DNA from 4 places in the Streptomyces sp. NPDC001922 genome. Region 4 is predicted to be linked to each of the others. Evidence: riboswitches for the same ligand, from Rfam matches in the RefSeq annotation. Region 4 holds a riboswitch; each other region holds the start of a gene.
What was found. Region 4 has a riboswitch for cyclic di-AMP ahead of ACFYYR_RS11400 (NlpC/P60 family protein). Riboswitches for the same ligand answer to the same signal wherever they lie in the genome.
Positions count from the first base shown of each region.

Region 1: linked by a shared signal. The riboswitch ahead of ACFYYR_RS28395 (transglycosylase family protein) and the one ahead of ACFYYR_RS11400 (NlpC/P60 family protein) in region 4 are both predicted to bind cyclic di-AMP.
Region 2: linked by a shared signal. The riboswitch ahead of ACFYYR_RS06325 (C40 family peptidase) and the one ahead of ACFYYR_RS11400 (NlpC/P60 family protein) in region 4 are both predicted to bind cyclic di-AMP.
Region 3: linked by a shared signal. The riboswitch ahead of ACFYYR_RS15535 (transglycosylase family protein) and the one ahead of ACFYYR_RS11400 (NlpC/P60 family protein) in region 4 are both predicted to bind cyclic di-AMP.

Region 1 is NZ_JBIASV010000017.1:93,223-100,355, forward strand. It holds gene ACFYYR_RS28375 (exopolyphosphatase) at 1-419, opposite strand, end outside; gene ACFYYR_RS28380 (DUF501 domain-containing protein) at 416-958, opposite strand; gene ACFYYR_RS28385 (septum formation initiator family protein) at 1,019-1,504, opposite strand; gene eno (phosphopyruvate hydratase) at 1,655-2,944, opposite strand; gene ACFYYR_RS28395 (transglycosylase family protein) at 3,180-3,854, opposite strand; cyclic di-AMP (ydaO/yuaA leader) riboswitch at 3,859-4,030, opposite strand; gene ACFYYR_RS28400 (transglycosylase family protein) at 4,286-5,284, opposite strand; gene ACFYYR_RS28405 (cytochrome P450) at 5,389-6,771, opposite strand.
Region 2 is NZ_JBIASV010000003.1:191,163-198,295, forward strand. It holds gene ACFYYR_RS06315 (inositol monophosphatase family protein) at 517-1,332, shown strand; gene ACFYYR_RS06320 (hypothetical protein) at 1,750-2,001, opposite strand; gene ACFYYR_RS06325 (C40 family peptidase) at 2,362-2,835, opposite strand; cyclic di-AMP (ydaO/yuaA leader) riboswitch at 2,840-2,996, opposite strand; gene ACFYYR_RS06330 (ATP-dependent Clp protease ATP-binding subunit) at 3,749-6,319, shown strand; gene ACFYYR_RS06335 (hypothetical protein) at 6,503-6,937, shown strand.
Region 3 is NZ_JBIASV010000007.1:360,451-367,583, reverse strand. It holds gene ACFYYR_RS15550 (cupin domain-containing protein) at 145-642, shown strand; gene ACFYYR_RS15545 (SDR family NAD(P)-dependent oxidoreductase) at 639-1,418, shown strand; gene ACFYYR_RS15540 (hypothetical protein) at 1,450-1,806, opposite strand; gene ACFYYR_RS15535 (transglycosylase family protein) at 2,146-3,363, opposite strand; cyclic di-AMP (ydaO/yuaA leader) riboswitch at 3,369-3,510, opposite strand; gene ACFYYR_RS15530 (permease) at 4,213-5,124, shown strand; gene ACFYYR_RS15525 (TIGR03943 family putative permease subunit) at 5,121-5,885, shown strand; gene ACFYYR_RS15520 (acyl-CoA dehydrogenase family protein) at 5,982-7,133, opposite strand, start outside.
Region 4 is NZ_JBIASV010000005.1:321,536-328,668, reverse strand. It holds gene pcrA (DNA helicase PcrA) at 1-1,763, opposite strand, end outside; cyclic di-AMP (ydaO/yuaA leader) riboswitch at 2,115-2,294, shown strand; gene ACFYYR_RS11400 (NlpC/P60 family protein) at 2,303-3,445, shown strand; gene ACFYYR_RS11395 (hypothetical protein) at 3,582-3,935, opposite strand; gene ACFYYR_RS11390 (NlpC/P60 family protein) at 4,178-5,251, shown strand; gene ACFYYR_RS11385 (hypothetical protein) at 5,962-6,438, shown strand; gene ACFYYR_RS11380 (transcriptional regulator) at 6,435-7,133, shown strand, end outside.

The DNA of each region.
Region 1 (7,133 bases), on a different contig from region 4:
TCGAACGGCGACGTCCCGTCGCCGGCGCCGCCGAGCTCCTTGGTGGCGCCGGTGAAGGAGAACTCGGCCTCCTGGTCGCCGGTGATCACCTCGGGCTCCACCCCGAGGATGTCGACCACGCCCCGGACGAAGTCCGCACGGTTCTCCGCGTCCCGGGAGGCGGAGGTGGCGACGAAGCGGAGCCGGGCCGGGGCCTCCACACCGAGGTCGCGTATCACCTCGGCGTACTCGCGGCAGGCGGCGAAGGTCCGCTCCAGCGCCTCGGGCGCCAGCCGTCCCGTCCGGTCCACGTCCTGCCCGAGCCGGACGATCTTCATCCGGCGGTCCAGCTCGGTCAGGCTCCCGGTGGCCGGGTCGGCGTCCGCGACGAGGAGCCGGATGGAGTTCGTACCGCAGTCGACCGCGGCGACCCGGGTCACTGCGCCTCCTCCGCCGCCCCGGCCGGGCCGCAGCCCGCGCACGGGCCCTTCCGCCACCACTCGGGCAGCATCGCGATGGCCTCGTCGCCGAGCGGGTTCACCCCGGGGCCGGCCGCCAGGGAGTGGCCGACCAGCACGTGCAGGCACTTCACCCGGTCCGGCATGCCGCCCGCGCTGGGGAAGCCCTGGAGCACCTCGACCGCGTCCCGGCGCCGGATGTAGTCCTCGTGCGCGGCCCGGTAGGCGGCTGCCAGCTCCGGGTCCTCGGCGAGCCGGGCCGTCATGTCCTTCATGACGCCGTCGGCCTCCAGCGTGCCGATGGCGGAGGCGGCGCGCGGGCAGGTCAGGTAGTACAGCGTCGGGAACGGGGTGCCGTCCTCCAGGCGCGGCGCGGTCTCCACCACGTCGGGCAGCCCGCAGGGGCAGCGGTGGGCGATCGCCCGCAGCCCGCGCGGAACGCGGCCGAGCTGCTCACCGATCGCCGTCACATCGGCGTCGGTCGGCGGGGTGGGGTCGGTCGAGGGAGGGGGCGTGTCCATGCCTGCGCAGATCTCTTCGTCGGTTCGGTCGGTTGATCGGGGATCGGTGTCCCGCGTCGCCTATCGGGTCCGGTGGCCCGCGTCGGCGCGGTCGACGCCGTCCCAGAGCTCGCTGTACCAGGGGCGGGCGGCCGCCTCCTCGTCACGGCTGCGGACGGTGTCGGGGCCGCCCTCGCGGACCACGGTGTAGCCGGTCTCGCCGGGGCGCACATAGTGCAGGTGCTCGCGGGCCTGCCGCTCGACGTACGCCGGGTCCTGCCAGCGGGCCTTCTCGTCGCGCAGCCGCTCGACCTCGGCGCGCGCCCGCTCGGCGCGGCGCTGCTGTTCGGCGATCTGGGAACGCTGCGAGACGAACTGCCGCATCGGGTAGGCGAGCGCGACGACGAGGGAGCAGACCACCAGGGCCAGCAGCGCCGCCCGGCCGGTGAGCCGGCTGCGGCGCGGCGGTCCGGCGCGCCGGCCGGCCCGGTAGACCCGGGCGGCGGCCTGCTCGCCGAGGGCCTTGAGTCTGGTCGCGGTGGAGAACCGCTCCCGGTCTCCGGCCACGTCGCCTCCCCTGTCGCTCCCCGTACCGGCTCTCCGTGTCCAGTACGAACGTCCCCGGCCACGGTACGGGACCGGGGACGGGGACGTCCGGATGCCGGGCGGGGCCGTGTGCGGCGGCCCCGCCGTGGCGAGCCTGGTGCAAGGCCCCCTTTACTGGGAGCGGAACCGCGGGAAGGCGGAGCGGCCCGCGTACACCGCGGCGTCGTCGAGGATCTCCTCGATGCGCAGCAGCTGGTTGTACTTGGCGACGCGCTCGGAGCGGGCCGGGGCGCCGGTCTTGATCTGGCCGCAGTTGGTGGCGACGGCCAGGTCGGCGATGGTGACGTCCTCGGTCTCGCCGGAGCGGTGGGACATCATGCACTTGTAGCCGTTGCGCTGGGCCAGCTCGACGGCGTCCAGGGTCTCGGTCAGCGAGCCGATCTGGTTGACCTTGACCAGCAGGGCGTTGGCCGTGTTGCTCTCGATGCCGCGGGAGAGGCGCTCCGGGTTGGTGACGAACAGGTCGTCACCCACGAGCTGGACCTTGTCACCGAGCTGCTCGGTGATGGTCTTCCAGCCCTCCCAGTCCTCCTCGTTCAGCGGGTCCTCGATGGAGACCAGCGGGTACGCGGCGACCAGCTCGGCGTAGTAGGAGGTCATCTCGGCGGCGGAGAGCGACTTGCCCTCGAACGCGTACGCGCCGTCCTTGTAGAACTCGGTGGCGGCGACGTCGAGCGCGAGCGCGATGTCCTGGCCGGGGGTGTAGCCGGCCTTCTGGATGGCCTCGACGATCAGGTCGAGGGCCTCACGGTTGGAGTCCAGGTTCGGGGCGAAGCCGCCCTCGTCGCCGAGGCCGGTGGACAGGCCCCGCTCCTTCAGCACGGACTTCAGCGTGTGGTAGACCTCGGCGCCCCAGCGCAGGGCCTCGGAGAAGGACTCCGCGCCGATCGGAGCGATCATGAACTCCTGGATGTCCACATTGGAGTCGGCGTGCGAGCCGCCGTTGAGGATGTTCATCATCGGGACCGGCAGCAGGTGGGCGTTGGGGCCACCGAGGTACCGGAAGAGCGGCAGGTCGGACGCCTCGGAGGCGGCGTGCGCGACGGCGAGCGAGACGCCGAGGATGGCGTTGGCGCCCAGCGAGGACTTGTCCGGGGTGGCGTCGAGGTCGAACATCGCCTGGTCGATCAGCCGCTGCTCGGTGGCGTCGTAGCCGACGAGCTCCGGGCCGATCTGCTCGATCACGGCGAGGACGGCCTTCTCGACGCCCTTGCCGCTGTAGCGGCTCTTGTCACCGTCGCGGAGCTCGAGGGCCTCGAAGGCTCCGGTGGAGGCACCGGAGGGGACGGCGGCACGACCGGTGCTGCCGTCGTCGAGGCCGACCTCGACCTCGACCGTGGGGTTGCCTCGCGAGTCGAGGATTTCCCGGGCTACGACGACGTCGATGGACGGCACGAGCATCTCCTTCATAGGTGTGACGCAGATTCGCAGTGTCTCAGTGGCGCTGCGCCACGAGCCTAACCGGACCGGCCGCATCGGTCGGCCTCTGCCCGCCCGGCGAGACAAAAAGGCGCCCATAGGCCCGCAAAAGCACGCCCCGGCCGGGCGCGTCCGGGGGCAGAGCGCCAGGGCCGGGGCGGCAGGCCCGCCGCCCGCCGCCCCGGCCGGGGCCGGGCGGCGGGCGGCGGGAGGCGGATCAGCTCAGGTGGAGCTGCTGGCCCGGGTAGATCACATCGGCGTCGTCCACGATGTCCTTGTTCAGGTCGTAGATCTTCTTCCAGCCGCCCTTGACGTCCTCGGCCTTCGCGATGGTGCCGAGGGTGTCGCCGGTCTTGACCTTGTACTCGCCGTCACCCTTCTTGACGGCCTTCGGCGCGGCCTGCTTCTGCGGGGCCGCGGCCGGGCGGTCGCTGCGGTCGGCGTGCTCCGGGGCACCGCGGTCCTCCGCGGCGCCGCCGCCGGAGGAGGAGCCGGTGTCGACACCGGCGGCCGGGCCGCCCGCGGTGAGGCCGCCGGCCCCGGCGCAGGACCAGGCGCCCGGACCCTGCTGGGCGAGCAGCTTCTCGGCAGCGGCGATCTGCTGCTCCTTGGTGGCCTGGTCGGCGCGCGGGGCGTACTGGGTGCCGCCCGCGGCGGCCCAGCTGGACTGGGAGAACTGCAGGCCACCGTAGTAACCGTTGCCGGTGTTGATGGACCAGTTGCCACCGGACTCGCACTGGGCGACCTTCTCCCAGGTGTCCACGGAGGCGGCGGAGGCCGAGGTGGCGCCGATCAGCGGGGCGGCCACAGCCGTGCCCGCCAGACCGGCGAGCGCGGCCATACGGACGGCCTTGGACGGACGGCGGTGCTTGTTCTTGCCGGAAAGCAGCATGGAACGGTCTCCTCACCGACGCCTGCGAGGTGAGCTGTCGGGTTCGGGCTGTGAGTGCCCGGCCCGGTGCCTGCGCACCGGGCTTCACCCCTAGCCGGTCGGTCCGTTCATCCTTCAACGGACGTGTCCGGCACTTACCTTGGGTCCCCCGCTCCTGCCTACGGCGCTTTCGCGACGATTCCCTCCGGCCGCCGGCAGGATTCGGCGTGACGGTCGGAGGCGCCCGCGGTGGCGAGCGGACACGACGGTAAGCACACCCGCCCCGCGGGTTCAAAGTGCGACATCCCGACCGTCTCACCCCTCCCGGCCCGCCCGTCACTCGCATCACCGCAGGTGAGGGCGGGTACGGGGCCATCCGACCGTCCAGACAGGCGCGTTGGGCCGATGAGATGCTTCTCTCACGCACCCACAACGGTCGAAAGGGGCTCGAACTACCCTTCGGAATCGACCAGATCGAGGTTCTGGCCTGGGCGAATCACGTCCGCGTCGGAGCCGACGACGTCCTCGTTGGACGCGTAGAGCGCGCTCCAACCACCGGGAAGGGCGTACTCCTGAGCGATATCCGACAGACTGTCACCCGGTTGGACGGTGTACCGGCCGTCCGCGGACGTGTCGGCCCGGTCCTCACCGCGCGAGGCGTGCCGTCCGCTGTCGCGCTCCTCGTCGCCGGATTCCTTCTCGTCGGCGGGGGAGCCACGGTGCCGGCCGGTGCCTTCGCCGTCCTGGTCCGAGCCGTCCTTGCCCGAGCCGTCCTTCCCGCCGGACGCGCCGTCGCTCTTGTCCGACCGGTCGGCGTCGGCCTTGTCGTCGTCGCTCTTGTCGTCGCCGCTCTTGTCGCCGTCCGCGCCGTCGCTCTTCTCGTCGCCGCTCTTCTCGCCCTCGCGCTGCTTGCCGTCGGCCTCGTCGTCATCGGCGTCGCCGCTCTTGGCACGGTCGGCGTCGTCGGCTCTGCCGGAGGACGACGCGCCGTCGGAGTACTCCGGGTCGAGCGGCAGCAGGGACTCCAGCGGGCCCGGCGGCTCGGTGCTGCCGGGGTCGACGTCGGGGGCCTCGCCCCCTTCCTGCAGCCCCGCGTTGGTGGCGCAACTGGGCCAGGCCTCCGGCCCGCGGTCGGCGAGGACCTTCTCGGCCACCGATATCTGCTGGGAGCGGCTGGCCAGGTCGGCGCGCGGCGCGTAGTCCCGCCCGCCGTACTCCTCCCACATCTCCTGGGTGAACTGCAGGCCGCCGTAGAAGCCGTTGCCGGCGTCGGCGCTCCACAGCCCGCCGCTCTCGCACTGGGCGACCCGGTCCCAGGTGTCGGCGTCCGCCGCCTGGGCGCCGGTGGCCCCGAGCAGCGGCATCGCGATGCCCGCGCCGGTCATGCCGACGGTGACGAAGATGGCGGGTGCCTGACGGGGGCGGCGGTGTCGACCGTTCCCGGAACGCATGCGGTTGCCTTTCGAGCGAGTGACAGGGAGCCGTGGGGGGACCGCTTGAAAGTAGCGGCGGCCCACGGCAGTCACAAGACGATGTAGTCGAGATCACGTATTGGTCACGTAGTTGACAGACCTTCACTTCCTGTAGGGCTGAACTCCACCGGAAGGGTCCGCAGCCCCCGCATGATGAGCCCGCCACGCCACCGCAATTCATCCGTTTCCACCGCAAGCCGCATATCCGGCAGGCGGCGGAGCAGGGTGGCCAGCGCGGTCTGCGCCTCCAGCCGGGCGAGCGGTGCGCCCAGGCAGTAGTGGATGCCGTGGCCGTAGCCGAGGTGCTGGTTGTCACGGCGGGCGAGGTCGAGGGTGCCGGGCGCGTCGAAGCGCTCCGGATCGCGGTCGGCAGCGGCCAGCACCACCAGCACCGGGTCCCCGGCGGCGATCCGCTGCCCGCCGAGCCTCAGCGGCTCGGTGGCGAAGCGCCAGGTGGCGAGCTCGACCGGGCCGTCGTAGCGCAGCAGCTCCTCGACGCCGGTGGCGAGCAGCTCCGTCTCGCCGGCCGCCAGGGAGCGCTGCAGCCGCTCCCGTTGAACGGGATGGCGCAGCAGCGCGTACATACCGTTGCCGATGAGATTCACCGTGGTCTCGAAGCCGGCGAACAGCAGGATGAACGCCATCGCGGCCGCCTCGCCCTCGGTCAGGTGCTCACCGTGGTCGCTGGCGCGGATCAGGCCGGAGATGAGGTCGTCGCCCGGTTCCGCCCGCTTGCGGTGGATCAGTTCGGCGAGGTACGACCGCATCTTCTTGACCGAGCGGGCCACTCCCCCGCGCGGTCCGCCGCCGTGACGGATCATCATCCCGGCCCAGTCACGGAAGTCGTCCTGGTCCTCGGCCGGTACGCCCAGCATGTCGCAGATGGCGTAGATGGGGAGGGGAAAGGCGAATTCGTGGATGAGGTCCGCGGTGCCGTTCCCGGCGAAGCCGTCGATGAGCCGGTCGGTCAGCTCCTGCACCCGGGGCGCGAACTCCGCCACCCGGCGCGGGGTGAAGGCCTTGGACACCAGGCGGCGCAGCCGGGTGTGGTCCGGCGGGTCGATGTTGAGCAGATGGGTCATCAGATCGGCGCTGCGCTCGCCGGGGATGCCGACCTTTCCCTTGGCGTGGGCGGACTCGCTGTGGTGGACGGGGTTCTTGGAGAGCCGGGCGTCCGCGAGGGCCTGCCGGGCGTCGGTGTACCGGGTCACCAGCCAGGCCTCGACGCCGCTGGGCAGCGCGGTCCGGTACACGGGGCTGTGCTCGCGCAGCCAGGCGTACGCCGGATACGGGTCGGCGGCGAACTCCCAGCCGAAGAGCTGGGGCGGGGAGTCCGGGTCGGAGGCGTCTCGGTCCCGGGCGCCGGGGGTCTCGGGGGCCGGGGCGGCGGCATCCGGAGTTGCGGGCTCCGGGGCGGTGGCCTCCGGCGTCCGGCGGTCCGCGGTGGTGGCGTCCGGGGCTGTGATGTCCGGGGTCTCGGCGTCCGGGGCTGTGGCGTCCGGGGCTGTGATGTCCGGGGTCTCGGCGTCCGGGGCTGTGGCGTCCGGGGTCGGATCGGGGTTTTCCTGGGGCACGCTTCACCGTAACCGCCCCCGCCGGGAGGCCCCGCCGCCCGTCCGCGGGAGACTCCGGAGCCGGGGGCTTGGAGCTGGAGCCTGGGGCTTGCGAGCCGGAGCCGGGCCAGGGTCCCGGAGCCTGGGTCTTACGAGCCGGAGCCAGTGCCCCGGGAGTCAGGGGCCGGGTCCCAGGTCCCCGGAGCAGGGAGCCGGGTCACCGGGAGCCGGGAGCCGGGAGCCGGGAGCCGGGAGCCGGGAGCCGGGAGCCGGGA
Region 2 (7,133 bases), on a different contig from region 4:
GCTCTCATCTGACGGAGAACGACGGGAGAAGAATGTGAGAATCGATCCGGGAGAGCTGCGAAACCAGTGCCCGCAGTGCGGCGGCCAGATGCAGCAGAGCCCCAGCGGTGGCTGGCTGTGCGGAAACTGCGGAGCACAACGTTGAGCGGCGAGCCCTACTGGACCACGACGTGCCCCGGTTGCGGGGCACAGATAGACGGGCTGCACAACCGCTACGTCTGCGGCATCTGCGGCTGGGTCAGCCCGCCCGAGGAAGAGAACCCCCCACCCCCCGTACCCCGCGTCGAGGACTGACCCCTCTCGCCACGCGCCCCCGGCGAGGGCCGAACCCCTCGCCGGAAGCCGCCTCGCCGAGCGTCGCCCCTCGGCGAGGACGGATACCGGCCCCCGGAGGCCCCTCCCCACCGCGTCGGCCGCGACGACCACGCCCCCCACCACCGGCACCGACCCGCCGCGAGGCGGCGCGCACCGATCGCGTTAGATGGACGCATGTTCGGCTCTGGAACGTATGGTGCGGTGGAAGAATTGATCCGGACCGTGGTCGCCGAGGAGGTGCTCTCCCGCTTCGGCAGGCTGTCGGATGCCGACATCAGCGAGAAGACCGGCCCTGGGGACCTCGTCACGGTCGCGGACCGGAACGTGGAGGAGCGGCTCACCGAGGTGCTGAGCTCGATGGCCCCCGGCTCGCTGGTCATCGGCGAGGAGGCGGTGGCGGCCGACCCCGGCCTGCTGGACTCCCTGCACGACGACGGCCCGGTCTGGATCATCGATCCGATCGACGGGACGGCCAACTTCGTCCGCGGGCTGCCCGAGTTCGCCACCCTGGTGTCCGTCGTGCGCCACGGCGAACTGCTGGCCTCGTGGACCCATCTGCCGGTGCCGGGCCTGACGGCCGTGGCACGGCGCGGCGAGGGGGCACTGCTCGACGGTGCGCCGCTGCGGCTGCGCCCCGCCCCGAGAAGCGGCGTCCTGCAGGTGGCGAGCGCCCGGCCCGCCCACCTGACCGCCGAGCAGCAGCACCGCTTCTACGAACTGGCCCCGGAGCACGGCGTGAAGGCGTGCGCGAGCGGTTCGGCGGGGTGCGACTACCTGGACGTGGCGCGGAGCGAACTGGACGCGGTCGCCTACACCTGGGACAACCCCTGGGACCACGCCGCCGGTGTGCTGCTCGTGCAGGAGGCCGGCGGGACCGCGCTCACGGCGCGCGGGGAGCCGTTCCGCATGAACCAGGGCGTCGTCCCGTTCACCGCCGCACGGGATGCCTCGACGGCGCGACGGGTCGCGGAGCTGCTGGCCGTACCGCTCCCTTCGGCCACTCCGTCCGAGAGCTGACACCGCGTCTCCCGGACGCGGGCCGGGCCTCCCGGCCGGATACCGGCAGGTGGCCGAAAGCGTGCGCGGGATCGTCCCTCGGCCGGATGTTCCCCTTCTCGGCCCGCGTTTGCGCCACGATCAGGGGGCAGCACTTCCTACGGGCTCCACGGAGCGTCTTCTCATCCGATGGACGACGACAGACGACAGGAGGCAGCCGTGAGGATCGATCCGGCGGAGATCCGCAACCAGTGCCCGCAGTGCGGCGCACCGATGCAGCAGAGCCCCAAGGGCGGCTGGCTGTGCACCAATTGCGGCGCCCAGCGCTGACACTCCGGTTCCGGTCCACGCCGGGCTCCGGACGGACCCCGGCGGGCCGGCCGGACGCCCGCCTTCCCGTTGACCGCACACCCGTCCCACCCGACGGACGGCTCTCCGTCAGCCTTTCTCCGTCGGCCCGCGCCAGAAGCGACGTTTTCCGGTCAGAGTTTCGCTGCGGCGGGTGAGCCGGACTTCGGGTCGCATGGCGCATCGGAAATATCGGCGGACGGTGACCTCGCATGCGGAGAAGAAACCGCGCGGCGTCACCGCGCCATCACTCCGCGATACGGCGGGAATGGCCGGCGGCCGCGCCGAACCGGAATGCAGGGGTGAAAGCACCGGCCATGACCACTTCTCCGGGTCGGTCATGGCCGGTGCCCCACGTATCACCCGCCCGAAGAGCGGCGGGATATCCGTACGGGGCGCGATACCGGCATACGGGCGGGCCGGTCAGGGAAACGGAATGGAATATCCGGGGCAAGCGGAATTTCCCTCTCCGGACCGCCGTATGCGCTCGGCCGGTGAAAGCCGGTACGCCCGGAAACCTCCGCCGACTCCTGCCTCGGCCTCACGAGGGAGGCCGGGGCCGGCGTCGGCGCCGGCGGCCGGGCGCGGCCGGCCCGCGACGGGACCATCCGCGGCACCGGCCGACGCGGCCGACCCCGCCCCGGCCGGTCCGGCCGCCAGGCCGTCCGGCCCCCAGCCAGTCCGGCCGAGCGGCGGTACGGCCTACTTGACCCGCCCGTACCAGACGCTGCGGGTCCAGATCCGCTCCTTGCGCACCGTCCTCCCGGGCTTCGGCGAATGCCAGATCCTGCCCTTCCCCGCATAGATGCCGACGTGGTAGACGCTGCCACCCGAGTGGAAGAAGACCAGGTCACCCGCCTTTCGGGAGCGCACCGAGACATGGCGGGTCTTGTTGTACTGGGCAGCCGCCGTGCGTGGCAGCTTCTTGCCCACCCGCTTGAACGAGTACAGCGTGAGGCCGGAGCAGTCGAACCGGTGCGGGCCCACCGCACCGTAGCGGTAGGGGGATCCCTTCTTGGAAGCCGCGATCCTCAGAGCCTTGCCGGCCGGCGTGGCCGCTTCCGCGGTGGGCGCGGCAGCGGGTATCAGCGTCGAACCGGCGAGAGCGGCGGCCGTGAGAACCGAGGTGGTTCCGGCACGGGATATGAGCGCAGGAATGCGTGTACGCGCAGACATGCGGAAGCCCTTCGTCATCCGCCTGCGAAAGATGACCTGTCGGGTTCGGGCCGGCGAAGTTGCCCGGCCACATGATGTGGCTTCACCCCAAGAGCCATCACCTTCATGGCTCGGTCGTGCTTGGGTCTCCCGCTCCTGCCGAAGGTGGGTGTTCGCGGTACATCCGGACGGCGGCAGGACTCGGCGTCCATCCGGATCGCCCCGCCTCGGTCGGCGGGGGCTTGTTGTCGGTTATGGATCCTGCGTCATCAACCACCGTATTTCAGAGCCGAAATGGCCTTCTGTGAACTTCTTCACTCTCATCCGATTGGGCGATCCGGGCGCGCCGGGCGGTGTGAATACCTTCGGTAACGGGCTTTGATCAGCCTGAAGTTGGGCATCTTCAGCGCCACTTCCCGGCACTTCCGGTATCCCCAACTCCGCTTCTTCGCAGTCGAGTTGACGGTGTGACAGATGAACACTGCCGGGAGTGTGCCGCTGACGGGGAACCACCTCCCAGGGGCGCCCCCGGAGGGCGCCGGCCCTCGCGGGACGCCGCGCGGAGCGGAGGGCCGGCCGGAGGTCACGGAACGGCGGACCGGCACGGCCGGCGCCCGCGCCGCGTCGGCCGCACACGATGCGGACGGGGGCCCGGCCGGGCTCCGCGCGGGACGACTCCGCGACTCCCCGGCCGGTCGGCGCCCGCGGAGTCACCCATGACCGCGAGCGGCCGGAGTGAGTCCTTCCGGCTGCCGGCCCGACCCGGCGCACCGCCTCCGTCCGGGCCCGGCACACTGCCCCCATATCGTCTAAATTGGGGCAGGTGGGGTTACGGCGGTCCGTTGTACGCCGGGCCTGCGGGACCGTGTCCGACCGCCGCACGCGCACCGAGACAGCGTGGCCCGGTCCGGCCGGACCACGGGGACGGATACCCATGACCGACGGCCAGCAGGGTCCCGAGGACCACGGCCCGGACCCCCTCGGAGACTTCTTCTCGCACTTCCTCGGCGGCGGCCAGCCCGGGCAGCCGCCGGACGCGCGGCGCATCGACTTCAGCCGCATGATGAGCGGCTCCGCGCGGCAGCTCGTCTCCGCCGCGGCCACCTACGCCGCCCGGCACGGCAGCTCCGACCTCGACACCGAGCACCTGTTGCGGGCCGCGCTCTCCACCGAGCCGACGCGCGGCATGGTCACCCGGGCCGGCGCGGACCCCGACGCGCTCGCCGCGGAGATCGACCGGCAGGCCGGGAACGGACCGCCGCGCACCTCGATCGCCGTCACCCCGGCGGTCAAGCGCGCCCTGCTCGACGCCCATGAGATCGCGCGCTCCACCGGTGCCTCGTACATCGGCCCGGAGCACATGCTCGTGGCGCTGGCCGCGAACCGCGACTCCACGGCCGGCCAGATTCTCAACGCCGCGCACTTCTCGCCGCCGGCCGGATCCCGGGACGGCTCGACGAGCACGTCCGGTACCACCGGGCAGCGGCCCGGACCGGAGGAGCGGAACACCCCGAACCTCGACAAGTACGGCCGGGACCTCACCGAGCTGGCCACCGAAGGCCGGATCGACCCGGTGATCGGGCGCGACGAGGAGATCGAGCAGACCATCGAGGTGCTCGCGCGCCGGGGCAAGAACAACCCCGTCATGATCGGTGAGGCGGGGGTCGGCAAGACCGCCATCGTCGAGGGCCTGGCCCAGCGGATCGCCGACGGCGACGTCCCCGACATCCTCCTCGGCCGCCGGGTCATCCAGCTGGACCTCTCCGGAGTGGTGGCCGGCACCCGTTTCCGCGGGGACTTCGAGGAGCGGCTCACCGGCCTGATCGACGAGATCCGCACCCACTCGGACCAGCTGGTCGTCTTCATCGACGAGCTGCACACCGTCGTCGGCGCGGGCGGCGGTTCCGAGGGCGGGGCCATGGACGCCGGCAACATGCTCAAACCCGCGCTGGCCCGCGGGGAGCTCCACGTCGTGGGTGCGAGCACGCTGGAGGAGTACCGCCGCTACGTCGAGCGGGACGCCGCGCTCGCCCGGCGGTTCCAGCCCGTCCTCGTCCCCGAGCCCAGCACCGCCGACGCCGTGGAGATCCTGCGCGGACTGCGCGACCGCTACGAGGCGCACCACCAGGTCCGGTACACCGACGAGGCGCTGTTCGCGGCCGTCGAGTTCTCCGACCGCTACCTGACCGACCGGTACCTGCCCGACAAGGCGATCGATCTGATGGACCAGGCCGGGGCCCGGGTCCGGCTGCGGTCCGCCACCCGGGGCACCGACGTACGCGCCATGGAGCGCGAAGCCGAGCAGCTCGCCCGGGACAAGGACCAGGCGGTCGCCGCCGAACAGTACGAGCGGGCCACCGAACTGCGCGACCGCATCGCCGATCTGGACGGCCGCATCGGCAGCGGCAGCCACCAGCGTGGCCAGGTGGACGAGGTCACGATGGAGGACATCGCCGGCGTCGTGTCCCGGCAGACCGGCATCCCCGTCAGCAGCCTCACCGAGGAGGAGCGGGACCGGCTGCTCAGCCTGGAGGAGCATCTGCACCACCGGGTCGTCGGGCAGAACGAGGCCGTGGCGGCGGTGGCCGACGCGGTGCTGCGGTCCCGGGCGGGGCTGGCCGACCCGGACCGCCCGATCGGGAGCTTCCTCTTCCTCGGCCCCACGGGCGTCGGCAAGACCGAGCTCGCCCGGGCACTGGCCGAGGCGCTCTTCGCGAGCGAGGACCGGATGATCCGGCTGGACATGAGCGAGTACCAGGAGCGGCACACCGTCAGCCGGCTGGTCGGCGCGCCCCCCGGATACGTCGGGCACGAGGAGGCCGGGCAGTTCACCGAGGCGGTGCGGCGGAACCCGTACTCACTGCTGCTGCTGGACGAGGTCGAGAAGGCGCACCCGGATGTCTTCAACATCCTGCTGCAGGTGCTCGACGACGGGCGGCTCACCGACTCCCAGGGCCGCACGATCGACTTCAAGAACACCGTCATCGTCATGACCAGCAATCTGGGCTCGGAAGCGATCAGCGGCCGGGGCGGCGCGCCGGGGTTCGGCGCGGGGGACGCGGACGCCGAGGAGGAGGCCCGGCGCGAGCGGGCGCTGCGCCCGCTGCGGGAGCACTTCCGGCCGGAGTTCCTCAACCGCATCGACGAGATCGTGATCTTCCGCCGGCTCGCCGACGAACAGCTCCGGGAGATCACCAACCTGCTGCTGGACGAGACCCGGCGCCGGCTGCGCGCCCAGGACGTGGCGGTGGACATCTCCGCGAAGGCCGTCGACTGGCTCGCCCACCAGGGGTACCAGCCGGAGTACGGTGCCCGGCCGCTGCGCCGGACCATCCAGCGCGAGGTGGACAACCGGCTCTCCCGGATGCTGCTCGACGGCAACCTGCGGCCGCACACCAGCCTCCGGATCGACGTGGAGGACGGCCGGCTGACCTTCCACCGGGGCGAGGACACCCCGGCGCACCGGGTGCTGAGCCCTGCCGGCGGGCCCGACGGCAGGGCATGACGCACCGGTTCCGGGCGCGGTGCCCGGACCGCTCCGCCGGGGTACCGGAGGTGGCGCTCCACCGGCGATCGGGGAGGTCGGAGCCGAGATGCCCGGAACGCCCGGTTGTGTGACTGTGGAATCAAGGACCGCCGATCGGGTGAATCCCGCCGACGGCCAGGCTGATCCTGTAAAGGAGCCACCATGACCGGCCATGTTCACGGTGCCCGGGCGGGCGGTGCTGCCCGGAGCTCCGACACCAGTGGTTTCGTGTCCGGATGGGTCACCTTCGCCGGGGTGATGATGGTCTTCGGCGGGCTGATGACCCTCTTCGCGGGCATTGCCGCCATCGCGAACGACGAGGTCTTCGTCAACACGCGGAACTACGTCTTCGAGTACGACCTGACCGGATGGGGCTGGATCCATCTGATCCTGGGCGTCGTCATTGTCCTGGCGGGGTTCGCTCTGTTCACCGGGGCGCTGTGGGCCCGTGCGGTCGGTGTCCTGCTGGCCGGCCTGGGTGCCGTGGCGAATTTCCTGTGGCTGCCCTACGCCCCGGTCTGGGCCGTGGCGCTGATAGCGATCGACGTCTTCGTCATCTGGGCACTGTGCACCAGTCCCCGTCACTCCGAAACCTAGGGAGTGTTTCGAAAGTCCCGCCTGGCCGGAGGTGTCCGGCACGCACGCTCGCCGCGTTGTCGGTCGTCGGCGCAGCCCGCTGCGCTCTCTCCCCCTGGGCCTGGCGGCCCGGGAGGTACCCCCACCCTCCGCCTTGCGATCGCACGCACCGGACACCTCCGGCCCCGCCCTTCGGGCGGACGACGCTACTTTCGAA
Region 3 (7,133 bases), on a different contig from region 4:
AAAATGGCCGGAACATGGCCGTCCGGGCGCAGAGAGCGAAGCGGAATGACGCCTACTGTGAGGTGCGTCACACATCATCAACACTGGCCCCGGACGCCTGAATTCTCCCTTTCCGCGCAACCGGACCCCCGACGGAGGCAGCACATGCCGGACCCCCTCCCTTCCACGGGCGAGCTCGCCCGGATGTACGGCCTGCGGCCGCTGCCGCTCGAAGGCGGCCTCTTCCACCGCACCTGGGCCGGACCGGAACAGCCCGACGGACACCCGGCGGGATCGGCCATCCTGCTGCTGCTCTCCGCCGAGGAGGGCCACTTCTCCGCGCTGCACCGGCTCCCGCGCGACGAGGTCTGGCACTTCCACCTCGGCGACCCGGTGGAACTGCTGCTCCTGGAGCCCGGCGGCGACTCCCGGGTGGAGGTCCTGGGCCCGGACATCCGCGCCGGGGCTCACCTCCAGTACGTGGTGCCCGGCGGCACCTGGATGGGGGCCCGGGTGCGCCCCGGGGGCGCCCGGACGCTGCTCGGCTGCACCATGGCGCCCGGCTTCTCCCCCGTCGACTACGAGGGCGGGGACGCGGACGAGCTGAGCGCCCGCTACCCGCTGCACGGGGAGCTCATCCGCACCCTGTCCCGCACCGCATGACCGGGCAGGGGCAACTGCCCGCGCTCGACGGGCTGGTGGCCGTGGTGACGGGTGCCGCGGGCACCGTGGGCGCGGGCATCGCCGGGGAGTTCGCGCGGGCCGGGGCGCAGGTCGTCGTCCACCACCACACCGGTGCCGAGCGCGCCCGGAACGTGGTGGAACGGATCACCGGCGAGGGCGGCACGGCATGGGCGGTGGCCGCCGACCTCAGCGACGAGACGGCCTGCGAACGGCTGATGGAGGCCGCGGCGGCACACTTCGGCCGGGTGGACGCGCTCGTCAACAACGCCGGGGTCCAGCCGGTCCAGGAGCTGGCGTCGATGACCGCCGCCGACTGGCGCGCCGTGATCGACACCAACCTCACCAGCGCGTTCTGCTGCACCCGGGCGGCCGCACAGGTGATGCGGCGGGCGGGCACGGGCGGCACGGTCACGCATGTCGCCTCGATCGAGGGGTCCTCCCCCACGCCGGGGCACGCGCACTACGCCGCGTCCAAGGCGGCCCTGATCCAGCACGCCCGGGCCGCCGCGGTGGAGTACGGCCCCTCCGGGATCCGCGTGAACACGGTCTCCCCCGGCCTGATCAGCCGCCCCGGCATCGAGGAGGCGTGGCCCGAGGGGGTGGAGCGCTACCGGACCGCGGCCCCGCTCGGGCGGATCGGCACTCCGGCCGACATCGGCCGCGCCTGTGTGTTCCTCGCGTCGTCGATGGCGGACTGGGTCACCGGCCACGACCTGGTGGTGGACGGCGGGGTGACGGCCCGGTCGCCCTGGTAGGGAGCGCGCCGGACACGGTCGTCCCGGTACGTCACCAGGCGAGCAGCCGGGGGTCCACCCGGGTGGCGGGCTCCGGCGCCGGGGGCTGCGCGGGCGCGGGGACCGTCCGCGCCGCGCGGCTCACGGTCCGGGGCGGCAGGGTGACGGTGCTGCCGGCGGCCTGGCGGAGCCAGCGGACGATGGTTCCGACGGCGTCCCCGTCCAGCTGAGCGAGATCGTGGATGACCCGCAGGTCGTCGGGGTGCGGCGGGACGGCGGCCCGGGTGAGTTCGGCGTGCAGCATGAGCCGCAGCCCGTCGGCCGGCGTCAGATGGCCGCCGATCCGGGCCGGATCCGGGGCGTCGGGCCGCGGGGGGAGCTCCATCGTGACTGCCGTCGGATCGGCCATGGTCGGTGCCTTCCTTCAATTCCCCATCGGTCAGGGGGAAATCATGGTCTCCCGTTCCGACGGCCGGTTTCTCCCTCCGGTTGCGGATCGGCCTCCGGGATCACCCGTCCGGCCGCATGGCGGGGCCGTTTCCCCGCCCCCCGGACCCCCTCACGGTCACGGCCTCGGCCCGCCCGGCCGGACGGGGGACGGCGAGGACGCGGACGGGCCGCGCCGAGGCGGCGCCCCCACGGACGAGGCGCCCGCCCCCGTGTCGCGGGGACGGGCGCCTCGGTCCGTCGGGTGAGGCCGGTCGGTCACCCCGGGCCTCGGTGCCACGCGCCGGGCCGGCGCGTGGGCTCAGATGCTGACGCCGTGCTCGCGCAGGTAGGCGACCGGGTCGATGTCCGAGCCGTAGTCCGGACCGGTGCGGACCTCGAAGTGGAGGTGCGGGCCGGAGGAGTTGCCGGTCGAGCCGGACAGGCCGATCTGCTGGCCGCCGGTGACCGACTGGCCGGCCGAGACGGACAGCGAGGACAGGTGGGCGTACTGGCTGTACTTGCCGTCGGCGTGGCGGATGACGACCTGGTTGCCGTAGGAACCGCCCCAGCCCGCGGAGACGACCTCGCCCGCACCGATGGCCTTCACCTTGGTGCCGGTGGGCACGGGGAAGTCGGTGCCGGTGTGGTAGCCGCTGGACCAGCTGGAACCGGACTGGTGGTACGGGGTGCCCACGGAGAGGTCGTCGACCGGGGCGGTGAAGCCGTCGGCGGACTTCTGCGCGGCGGCCTTGGCCGGGGCGGCCTGCTTCGGCTCGGCCTTCGCGGCGGGCTTCGGCGCGGCCTTGCGCTCGGCGGCCTGGTGGGCCTCGTGCTTGGGGGCGGGCCGCTCGGACTCGCGCTTCGGGGCGTCGTGCTTCGGAGCGCGCTGCTCCTTGCCGCCCAGGGTGAGCTTCTGGCCCGGGAGGATCAGGTCCGGGTCGCCGCCGACGACGTCGCGGTTGCTCTCGTAGACCCGGTGCCAGCCACCCTTGACGTCATGGGTCGTGGCGATCTTGTAGAGGGTGTCGCCGCGGACGACGGTGTACGAGCGGGTCCCGGCCTTGCGCTCGGCCGGCTTGCCCTGCTCACCCTGGGGCTTCGGGGCGGACTCGGCGGGGGCGACCTTCCCGCCGTCCGGGCTGATCTGCGGGTCGGCGCCACCCTGGGTCAGCCCGGCCTTGCCGGAGCAGACCGGCCAGGCACCGGGGCCCTGGCCGTCGAGGACCTTCTCGGCGATGGCGATCTGCTGGTCCTTGGTCGCCTGGTCGGCGCGCGCGGCGTAGTCGCCGCCACCGAAGGCCTGCCAGGTGTCGTTGGTGAACTGCAGGCCGCCGTAGAAGCCGTTACCGGTGTTGATGCTCCAGTTTCCGCCGCTCTCGCACTCCGCGACCTTGTCCCAGGTGTCGACGGAGGCGGCCTGCGCCGAGCCGACACCGATGAGCGGAAGAGCGATTCCGGCACCGCCGGCAGCGGCGATGAGAGAAGCTCGGGAAATACGGCCGGGGCTGTACCGGCGGTGACGTCCGCGTGCAGACATAGGGGTATTCCTCTCCTACGCCTGCGAGGTGAGCTGTCGGGTTCGGGCTGGAGTTGCCCGGCCGCGCCCTGAGCAGCGTCGTGCGCTGCGGCGCGTCTTCACCCCAAGCCGTTCCTCGCCTGTTGCGCGGTCCGGCACCTACCTGGTTCCCCCGCTCCTGCCGTGGTGCGTTGGTTGTTTCCTCTCCACCGGCGGCAGGACTCGGCGCTCCGACAGAGAGTGGCCCGCCCTCTCATGGGCAGGCAGCGGTAAAAGTAAGCGCACCGAATTCTTTCCGACAAGTGGCGAGTATTCCCCGGAATCACCTTTCGGTAGATCCACTCGGGACGACGTCACACTGAGCTCCGGATCTTGATCCGAGAGCGATTCGCATTACTACTGAACGACTCTCACGTTCGGCGGGCGGTAACCGAGTTGCCCGGATTCACGCATTTCGCGTGTGCGACATCACACCCCGGAAATACCTCTGTGAAATAGGTCACGACGAAGCCAAATGTCCAATTTTGAAATGCAATTCAGCCTTATAGATAGAAAGCGGCATTGATGACCATTTGGAGCATACGCCCCACCGCCTGACGTCCGCGCCCCGAACCGCTCCTCCAGCGGCACATATCCGGCGAAACGGATGATTCACTGCCGCGCTCACCGCGGTGGCAACCCCGTCGGGGGCCTCTGCCCCGGTTATCGTGTGGTCCTTGATCGCGGACGTGCGGAGTCAGTGTGCAGAGAGCGGAAGAGCTGATCGACACCTCGCCGCCGGTGCGGCACGCCTCCGGCGCGACCGCGCTGCTCCGGGGGCGCAACCGTTCCGCGACTCCCCTGATCGCCGCGGCCGCGGTCGCGGTGGCCATGGCGGCGGCGCTGGTCCTGGCCGGTGGAAGCCTGCTCGCCCACCCGGGCGTCCAGGCCTGGCGGACGGTCTCCGTGGCCATCGTGATCCAGGCCCTGCCGTTCCTGCTGCTGGGCACGGCCCTGTCCGGCGCCATCAACGCCTTTGTGCCCGCCGACGCGTTCAGCAGGCTGCTCCCGAGGAAGCCGGCGCTCGCCGTCCCCGTCGCCGGCGCCGCCGGGGTCGTGCTGCCGGGGTGCGAATGCGCCTCCGTACCGGTGGCCGGAAGCCTGATCCGGCGCGGCGTGGCCCCGGCCGCCGCCCTGACGTTCCTGCTCTCGGCCCCCGCCGTGAACCCCGTGGTGCTCACCGCCACGGCCGTGGCCTTCCCCGGGAACCCCGGCATGGTGGCCGCCCGGCTCGTCGCCTCGCTCCTCACCTCGGTGATCATGGGATGGCTGTGGATCCGGCTGGGCCGCGCGGAATGGCTGCGCCTGCCGGCCCGGGGCGGCGGCCACACGGCCGGGAACAGCCGGTGGGAGGAGTTCCGGCTGGGGTTCCAGCACGACTTCCTGCACGCGGGCGGTTTCCTGGTGGTGGGGGCGATGGCGGCAGCGACCTTCAACGTCGTGGTGCCGGGTTCGGTGCTGGACGCCTTCTCCGGATCGCCCTGGCTCTCCGTCCTCTTCCTCGCCGGGCTGGCGATCGTCCTCGCGGTCTGCTCGGAGGCGGACGCCTTCGTCGCCGCGTCGCTGACCGGCTTCTCCCCGACGGCCCGGCTGGCCTTCATGGTGGTCGGGCCGATGGTCGACCTCAAGCTCATCGCGCTGCAGTCGGGCACCTTCGGCCGGGCCTTCGCCGTCCGGTTCTCCTCGGCCACGGCCCTCGTCGCCGTCGGATGCAGCGCACTGATCGGCTGGTGGCTGCTGTGAAGCGGAACATCCAGGTGCTGCTGCTCCTGCTGTCGGGCGCCGGGCTCCTGCACATCGCGCTCTTCAGCGACATGTACCTCCGCTACGTGAAGGAGGGCCTGCGCGTCCCGCTGATCCTCTCCGGTGTCCTGCTGGTGGCGCTCGGTCTGGTGGGGGCGGCGCGGGACGGCTTCCCGTTCGCCGGTCCGGACACCGGCGGCGACGAGCACTTCGAGGAGGAGGAGAACGCGGACGCCACGGACCACGGCCACGACCACCGCCGCGGACCGCGGGTCGCCTGGCTGCTGTTCCTCCCGGCCCTCACCCTGCTGTTCTTCACCCCGCCCGCGCTCGGCTCCTACACGGCCGCCCGGGAGCGCGACCCGGCCGCCGAGGAGCAGCAGCGCTTCCCCGCGCTGCCGCGCACCTCCCCGGTGCCGCTGGCCCTGTCGGACTTCCAGGCCCGGGCCCGCCAGGACACGGCGCGCAGCCTGGAGGACCGCCGGGTCCGGCTGACCGGCTTCGTCACCCCCGGCAAGGGCGGGGTCTGGTACCTCACCCGGCTCGTCCTGAGCTGCTGCGCCGCGGACTCCCGGTCCGTGAAGGTCGAGATGCGCGGCCTGCCCGAGCCGCCGGCCGACTCCTGGGTGAGCGTGACGGGCACCTGGCGCCCCTCCGGCACCCCGGGCACACCGTCGGCCCGGGCGGCCCTCGACGCGGACGACGTGGAGCACATCGCGCAGCCGGCCAACCCGTACATGGACTCCGTGCCCCGCCTCTGAACCCCGGCCCCCGCCACCGGGGCCACCGTGCCCGGCACCGGCACCGGCACCGGCACCGGCACGGTGGCCTCCGCAGCGGGCTCCCGCCGCGAACCGTCAGCGGATGGGAAGGCCGGAGAGCGTACGGGCGATCACCAGGCGCTGGATCTCGCTGGTCCCCTCGAAGATCGTGTAGATGGCGGCGTCCCGGTGCATCCGCTCGACCGGGTACTCCCGGGTGAAGCCGTTGCCCCCGAAGATCTGGATCGCCTGGGCGGTGACCTCCTTGGCGGTCTCGCTGGCGAACAGCTTGGACATCGACCCCTCCGCGGAGGTGAACGCCTTGCCCGTGGTCGCCATCCAGGAGGCCCGCCACACCAGCAGCCGGGCCGCGTCGATCCGGGTGCGCATGTCGGCGAGCTGGAAGGCGACGCCCTGGTTGTCGATGATCGGCCGGCCGAACTGGGTGCGGGTCCGGGCGTACTCCAGGGCCTCCTCGTAGGCGGCCCGGGCGGTGCCCACGGCCATGGCCCCGACCGCGGGGCGGGACGCCTCGAAGGTGGCCATGGCCGCGTTCCGCAGCCGCTCGCCGCCACCGGCCGGCGCGGCCTCGCGGGCCCGCTCACGGGCCCGGGCCAGGCGCTCGTCCAGCTTCTCCTTGCCGCCGAGCAGGCAGTGGCCGGGGACCCGGACGTCCTCCAGGACGACCTCGGCGGTGTGCGAGGCGCGGATGCCGTGCTTCTTGAACTTCTGCCCCTGGGAGAGCCCGGGGGTGTCCGGCGGGACGATGAACGAGGCGTGCCCCTTGGAGCCGAGCTCCGGGTCGACGACCGCCACGACCACATGGACGTTGGCTATGCCGCCGTTGGTCGCCCAGGTCTTGGTGCCGTTGATCACCCACTCGTCCTTGGCCGCGTCGTACACCGCACGGGTGCGCATGGAGGCGACGTCCGAGCCCGCGTCCGGCTCGGAGGAGCAGAAGGCGGCGACCTTCACGTCGTCCGGTTCGCCGTACATCTGCGGGATCCAGGTGCCGACCTGCTCCTCGGTGCCGTTGGCCAGCACGCCGACCGCCGCCAGCCCGGTGCCGACGATGGACAGCGCGATCCCGGCGTCACCCCAGAAGAGCTCCTCCATCGCCATGGGGATGCCCAGGCCGGTCGGGTCGAAGTACTGCTGGGCGTAGAAGTCCAGCGAGTACAGGCCGATCTTGGCGGCCTCCTGGATCACCGGCCACGGCGTCTCCTCCCGTTCGTCCCACTCGGCCGC
Region 4 (7,133 bases):
GCCACGGCGGCGAGTTCCTGGAGGTTCTCGATCCGGGTCTCGTCCTGCGGGTCGGTCGACGCCTGGAGCTCCGCCAGGTAGCCGGTGCGCTCCAGCACCGCTTCGAGCACGGTGGCCGGACCGGCGCCCGACTCGGCGATGGTGCGCAGCTCCTCCAGCAGGGTGTTGAACCGCTTCACCGCGTTCGTGGAGCGGGCCGCCATGCCGTACGCCTCGTCGACCCGGCGCAGCGCCTGGGCGAAGGAGACCTTCTCCCGGGCGGCCAGCGCCTCGATCATCGCCTCGGCGCGGTCGCCGATGCCGCGCTTGGGCACGTTGAGGATCCGGCGCAGCGGCACGGTGTCCTCGGGGTTGGCGAGCACCCGCAGGTACGCGAGGACGTCGCGGACCTCCTTGCGCTCGTAGAAGCGGACGCCGCCGACGACCTTGTAGGGCAGCCCGACCCGGATGAAGATCTCTTCGAAGACACGGGACTGGGCGTTGGTCCGGTAGAACACCGCGACGTCGCCGGCGCGGGCGTCGCCCGCGTCGGTCAGCCGGTCGATCTCGTCGGCGACGAACTGCGCCTCGTCGTGTTCGGTGTCGGCGACGTAGCCGGTGATCGTCGCGCCGGCGCCGGCCTCGGTCCAGAGGTTCTTGGGGCGGCGGTTCTCGTTCCGCTCGATGACGGCGTTGGCGGCGCTGAGGATGGTCTGCGAGGAGCGGTAGTTCTGCTCCAGCAGGATCGTGGTGGCGTCCGGGTAGTCCTCCTCGAACTGGAGGATGTTGCGGATGGTGGCGCCGCGGAAGGCGTAGATCGACTGGTCGGCGTCGCCCACCACGCACAGCTCGGCCACGTCCTGGCCCGGCACGGTCTCCCCGGTGCCGACCAGCTCGCGCACCAGCGTGTACTGGGCGTGGTTGGTGTCCTGGTACTCGTCGACGAGGACGTGCCGGAAGCGCCGCCGGTAGTGCTCGGCGACGTCCGGGAAGGCCTGGAGCAGGTGGACCGTGGTCATGATGATGTCGTCGAAGTCGAGGGCGTTGGCCTCGCGCAGCCTCGACTGGTACATCGCGTAGGCCTCGGCGAGGGTCTTCTCGAAGGGGTCCGAGGCCTGCCCGGCGAAGGTCTCCTCGTCGATGAGCTCGTTCTTGAGGTTGGAGATCTTCGCGCTGAACGACTTGGGCGGATACCGCTTCGGGTCCAGGTCCAGATCCCGGCAGACCAGCGACATCAGGCGCTTGGAGTCCGCGGCGTCGTAGATCGAGAAGCTGGAGGTGAAGCCGAGCTTCTTGCTCTCCCGGCGCAGGATGCGGACGCAGGCGCTGTGGAAGGTGGACACCCACATGGCGTTCGCCCGGGGGCCGACGAGCTCCTCGACGCGCTCCTTCATCTCCCCGGCGGCCTTGTTGGTGAAGGTGATCGCGAGGATCTGGCCGGGGTGGACGTGGCGCGCGCCCAGGAGGTGGGCGATGCGGTGGGTGAGCACCCGGGTCTTGCCCGAGCCGGCGCCGGCGACGATGAGCAGCGGCGATCCGGTGTGGACGACGGCGGCGCGCTGCTGCTCGTTCAGCCCCTCGAGCAGCGCGGCCGGGTCGATGGCAGGCCTCGGCGCGCCGTCGCGGTAGTACGCGTCCCGCTCGACGGGGTGGTCGAAGCGCCCCTCGAAGAGGTCGTGGGGGACCTCTTCCCGCGGGTGCGCGGACTCCTCGGGCGGCGGCGGGGGCTCCTCGCCCGAGTGCTCGAGGTCCGCCAGGAAGCTGTCGTCAAAGAGGCTGCTCATCGCCCACCGAGTCTAGGGCCTGTCTGACAAATCCCGCCTGCCCCGCGGCCCTACGGGCGACGGCGCTATTTGTCAGACAGACCCTGGGCCGCCGGACCGACAGCCCACACCGGTTCCCGCGTCCCGGCGGCGGCGACCGCCCCGTTCCGGCCGCCGCCGGTCCGCCGGCGGGCAAGGTACAGGCCGTGGGGCCCGGCCGGCAGGAGACCGGGGACGGCATGATCGAGCTCACACCTCAGGTCACGAAAAGGTTTCGGGCATATCGAACACCAGCCTTCACAGCACTCCCACACATTGGCTACCGTGCTCGCTCAGGCGGCTCGCACCACCCGCCGACGACCGCGTCGGCACGGGCGGCCTCCGCCGAGTCCGGCCCTGCCTCAGGCACCCGGAGCCGGGGACCCACAGAGCAACAATGGGGTGAATCGGCCCTCCGCACGCAGTTCGAACGCACCGTGCACGGGCCGTAGGGCAGCCTTCCGATCCGCCCGAACCCGACAGCTAACCCGGTAGGCGGTCCACGGAAGGAGACGCGCGCCTTGGCGTCGCACCGCAAACCGCGGACCAGCATTCTCGCCTCCACCGGCTCCAGCCGCGCGGCCGTCGGCCTCACCACCGCGGCCGTGGCGTCCGCGACGCTGCTGTCGCAGAGCGCGCAGGCCGCGCCGGACGAGCCGCAGCAGAGCATCGAAGAGGTCCAGAAGAAGGTCGACGACCTGTACCGCCAGGCCGAGTCGTCCACCCAGGAGTACAACGAGGCCAAGGAACGCACCGACACCCAGCGTTCCCGCACCGACCGGATGATCGACGACGTCGCGAAGCGGACGGAGCGGCTGAACGAGGCCCGCCGCAAGCTCGGCGGCCTCGCCGCGGCCCAGTACCGCGAGGGCGGGATGGCGCCGACCGCCACCCTGATGCTCTCGGAGCAGCCGCAGGACTACTTCGACCAGAACCACCTGATGGACCGGATGACCCAGCGGCAGCAGCGGGCCGTCTCGGACTTCCAGGAGGAGCAGGAGAAGGCGTCCGAGCAGCGGGGCAGGGCCACCCGGAGCCTGGAGTCGCTCACCGAATCGCAGGACCGGCTGCGGGCCAGCAAGCGGACCGTGCAGCGCAAGCTCGCCGAGGCCCGCGAACTGCTGTCGGACCTGACCGCCGAGGAGAAGGCCCGACTGGCGGCGATCGAGCGCCGGAAGCAGGAGGAGGCCCAGCGCAAGGCGGAGGAGCTGGCCCGGGAGCAGGCCGAGAAGCAGCGCCGGGAGGAGGCCGCGCAGGGCGACAGCGCGAGCGGTTCCACCGGCACCGGCCAGGACTCGGACTCCGGCACCGCCTCGGCCAAGGCCGCCCAGGCGCTGGCCTTCGCGAAGGCGCAGATAGGCAAGCCGTACGTCTGGGGCGCCAGCGGCCCGAACTCCTTCGACTGCTCGGGGCTCACCCAGGCCGCGTGGAAGAGCGCCGGGGTCTCCCTGCCGCGCACCACGTGGGACCAGGTGAAGGTCGGCACCCGGGTCGCGACCGAGGACCTCAAGCCGGGTGACCTGGTGTTCTTCTACGACGACATCAGCCACGTCGGGATCTACGCGGGCAACGGCCAGATGGTGCACGCCCCGAAGCCGGGCGCCAACGTCCGCACCGAGGCGATCACCTACATGCCGATCTACGGCAGCGTCCGCCCTTCGTAACCGGCCGACGACGCGGAGTGCGCCCCACCGGAACGCCGGTGGGGCGCACTGCGTTCGGGGGCGGGTGGCCGTTGCGGGGGCGCCTCGGGCCGTGCCCCGCCCCGGCCGGCCGGGGACCGGTTCCGGACTCCGGAAATCAGGTCCAGAGCACCGCGATGAACACATTGGCGACCGTCAGCAGGCCGACCGCGGCGAAGGCGCCCTTCTCGACCTTCTCCTCGTCCCGCTTCACGTAGACCAGGGCGAGGATGACGACCAGCAGGGCGAGCTTCACGCCGAGCTTGACGGTGTTCAGGGTCTGGCCGTCGGCCTGGTTCAGGCCGGCCAGCGCGACGCCGGTGACGAGCATGGTCAGGGCGCCGTGCAGCATCGCGGGGACGAACCGCGCCGTGCCCTGGCCCATCACCTTCATCTGGGTGAGGAATCCGCCGAGCAGCGAGGCGATGCCGATGATGTGCAGGCCGACGAAGACATTGATCAATATGTCCATGCGGCGGAGCGTAACCGGGCCCATAGCACCCTCTCGCAGCCGGGTCCGGCTCAATCGCCATTTCGATCATGCGCGCACCGGGAAGCGCCAGAGCGGCGAGAAATCACCCGGGGCTTCCGTTCAGACCTGCGCGTAATGGACCCAGTCCCGTTCATCCTCGTACTTGCTCCCGCCCGGCGGGCTTAGCGTCCTCCTCCAGACGGCCGAACCCCCCGCGGCTGTCGGACCGTTGGAAGGATGTGATGGCGGCCGTGGCCTCGCACCGGAAGCCCAGGCGGCGATCGCTGACCGGTACCACCGCCCGTACGGCGGTGACCCTCGCCCTCGCCTCCGCCGCGGGCGGAGGCGCCCTGGAGGGCACCGCGCTGGCCGACCCCGGCCCCGCCACCGCCCGGGTGAGGACCGAGGTGGACCGGCTCCACCGGGAGGCCGAGGAGGCCACCGAGAAGTACAACGGCGCACGGGAGAAGGCCGTGAAGGCGCAGCAGGCCCTGGACGGACTCCGGGACGAGGCGGCCCGCCGGACCCAGCGGCTGAACGCCTCCCGCAACGCTCTGGGTTCGCTGGCCACCGCCCAGTACCGGTCGGGCGGCATCGACCCGGCGCTCCAGCTGGCGCTCTCCTCCGCGCCGGACCAGTACCTGGAGCGCGCCTCGCTCATGGACCGGGCGGGCAGCCGGCAGGCGACCGCCGTCGCCGGGATCCGCCACCAGCTCCGCGGCCTCGACCAGGTCCGTGACCAGGCGGGTGAACGGCTGGCGGAACTCCGCGGCCACCAGGCCGAGCTGCGGACACAGAAGAAGGCCGCGCACCGGAAGCTCGCCGCGGCGGAACGGCTGCTGGACCGGCTCACGGCGAAGCAACGCGCCACCGTTCTGCGGCAGGACGACCACGCCGCCGAGAGTGCGGACAGCGCGGACCGCGCGGACCGCGGCGCCCCGCGCGCCGCCCGCCTCAAGGCACCGAACGCCCGCGCCGCCCAGGCCGTCTCCTTCGCCTACGGGGCGCTGGGCAAGCCGTACGTGTGGGGCGCGACCGGGCCGGACGGGTTCGACTGCTCCGGGCTCACCCAGGCGTCCTGGCGGGCCGCCGGGGTCGCCCTCCCCCGCACCAGCTACACCCAGATCAACGCGGGGCAGCGCGTCCCCCGCTCCGAGCTCGCCCCGGGTGACCTGGTGTTCTTCTACTCGGGCATCAGCCATGTGGGGCTCTACATCGGCAACGGGCAGATGATCCACGCGCCGCGGCCGGGCGCCCCGGTGCGGCTGGCGCCGATCGACCAGATGCCGTTCGCGGGGGCGAGCCGGCCGGCGTAGCCGGAGCGGGACGCGGCCGGCGTAGCCGGAGCGGGACGCGGCCGGCGTAGCCGGAGCGGGACGCGGCCGGAGCTCGGCGACCGGCAGCCCTCCGCCCTCGTCATCGACTTCAGGGTGGCCGTCCCCTTCGTCGGCCCCTCTCGGCGGTCGGGCCCGGCGGGTGGCCGAGATCGGGCGCCGGGGACGAGCGCCGGGGACGAGCACCGGGAGCCGGCTTGCGGGGCACCGGTTGCCGAGTACGGGCCCGGTGCGAGGCGCCCGCCACGGGGTGGTGCCGGAGATCACACGCGCTCCGCGCTCCGGACCACGCCGCGCGCCACCTCCCGCACCAGGCGCCGCCGATCGCAGCGCACGTCCCGGCCGCCGCTGCCGGACGGGGCGACTCCGCTCTCGGGGCCGGAGCTCCGGTACGCCACTCCTGATGCCCGGACCTGCGAAGACGCAGCGAGAGGGCCGGATTTCGAACCGGTGGGGTGACCCTCCGCGGGTCTCCGAACGGCTCCTCTGCCGCCGACGGACGAGACGCGCGCCGCCATCCGGGAGCGGAACCGGAGGCTCACCGAGCCGGCGGGGGGCGGAGTCTAGCGATCCAAGGGCATATTCCGCGGGGTAATGCCATAACTCCCCACCTTCGATGCCACGGTACGTAATCTCTTCGTCACTGACGCGCTCCCACAGCGTCAGCACGCTGCACAGGGAGGGGAGTCGGCGTGCCCGGAATCGACGAGTGCCTGCTCAAAGCCATGACGCTGCCCGGCGCCCGCGGGGCCGCGGTCGTCGACTGGACGAGCGGCCTGGCCCTCGGCACCGTCGGCGACTCGCCCAACGGCGACCACGAGGCCACCGCGGCGGAGACCGCCGAACTGGCCCGTATGGCCGCCGAGCAGACCGCGTTCGCGCTCACCGAATCGCGCCGGCCGGCCGAACCCTGGGGGCCGCCCGGACCGCCGCGGCCCGCGCTGGACCGGGCAGCGTTCGGGCCGCCGGACCTCACCGACCCCGGCAAGGGCGCCCCCGTGGAGGACGTGATCGTCACCACCCGCACCGGCTACCACCTGCTGCATTTCGTGGAGACCACCTTCGACAGCAGCGTCTTCGTCCACGTGTGGCTCGACCGCGACGAGGGGAACCTCGCCCTCGCCCGAATATGCCTGAAGGACCTCGCCGAGCGGCTGGTGCTGGGATGAGAACCACCGAACTGACGCGGCCCACCGAACTCCCGCTGCTGGAGCGTCTCGCCGCCGACCGGGCCACCGGCGCACTCCTCCGCGACGGCGGCACCCTCTTCCTCTCCGACGGCGCCGTGGTGCACGCGGAGAGCGACGCCGCCCCCGGCCTCGACGTCCTCCTGACCACGACCGGACGCCTCCCCGCCGAACGCTGGCAGGAGGCCGTCGACCGGGCCGGTGCGCACTGCCGGGTCGGCCGCCATCTCGTCGACAGCGGCAGCCTCGGCGACGGCGAGCTGGAGATCTGCCATCTGAACGCGCTGTTCGACGCCGCGTACTTCGCGCTGGCCCCCAGCGACGGCCCCACCCGCTTCCGTCAGGGCGCCGTGCACTGGCTCGGCCCGATCCGCCCGGTCCGGGCCGAGCACGTGGCCCGGGAGTCGCGGCGCCGACGGGACCTGCTGGACGGCCTGTGGCCGTGGCCGGCCGTCGACACCTCCCCCGTCACCCGCCACCCGTCGGCCCGCGCCCCCGCGGTGCCGCACCGGCAACGGGCCGTACTGGAGCTGGCGGACGGCCTCCGCACGCCCGACCGGATCGCCCGGCTGCTCGGCCGCCCGGCCTTCCACACCCTGATCGACGTGCGCCGGCTGGCAGCGGCCGGGCACATCCGGACACCCCACGCGTCCGAACCGCCCCCCGCACCCCACCCC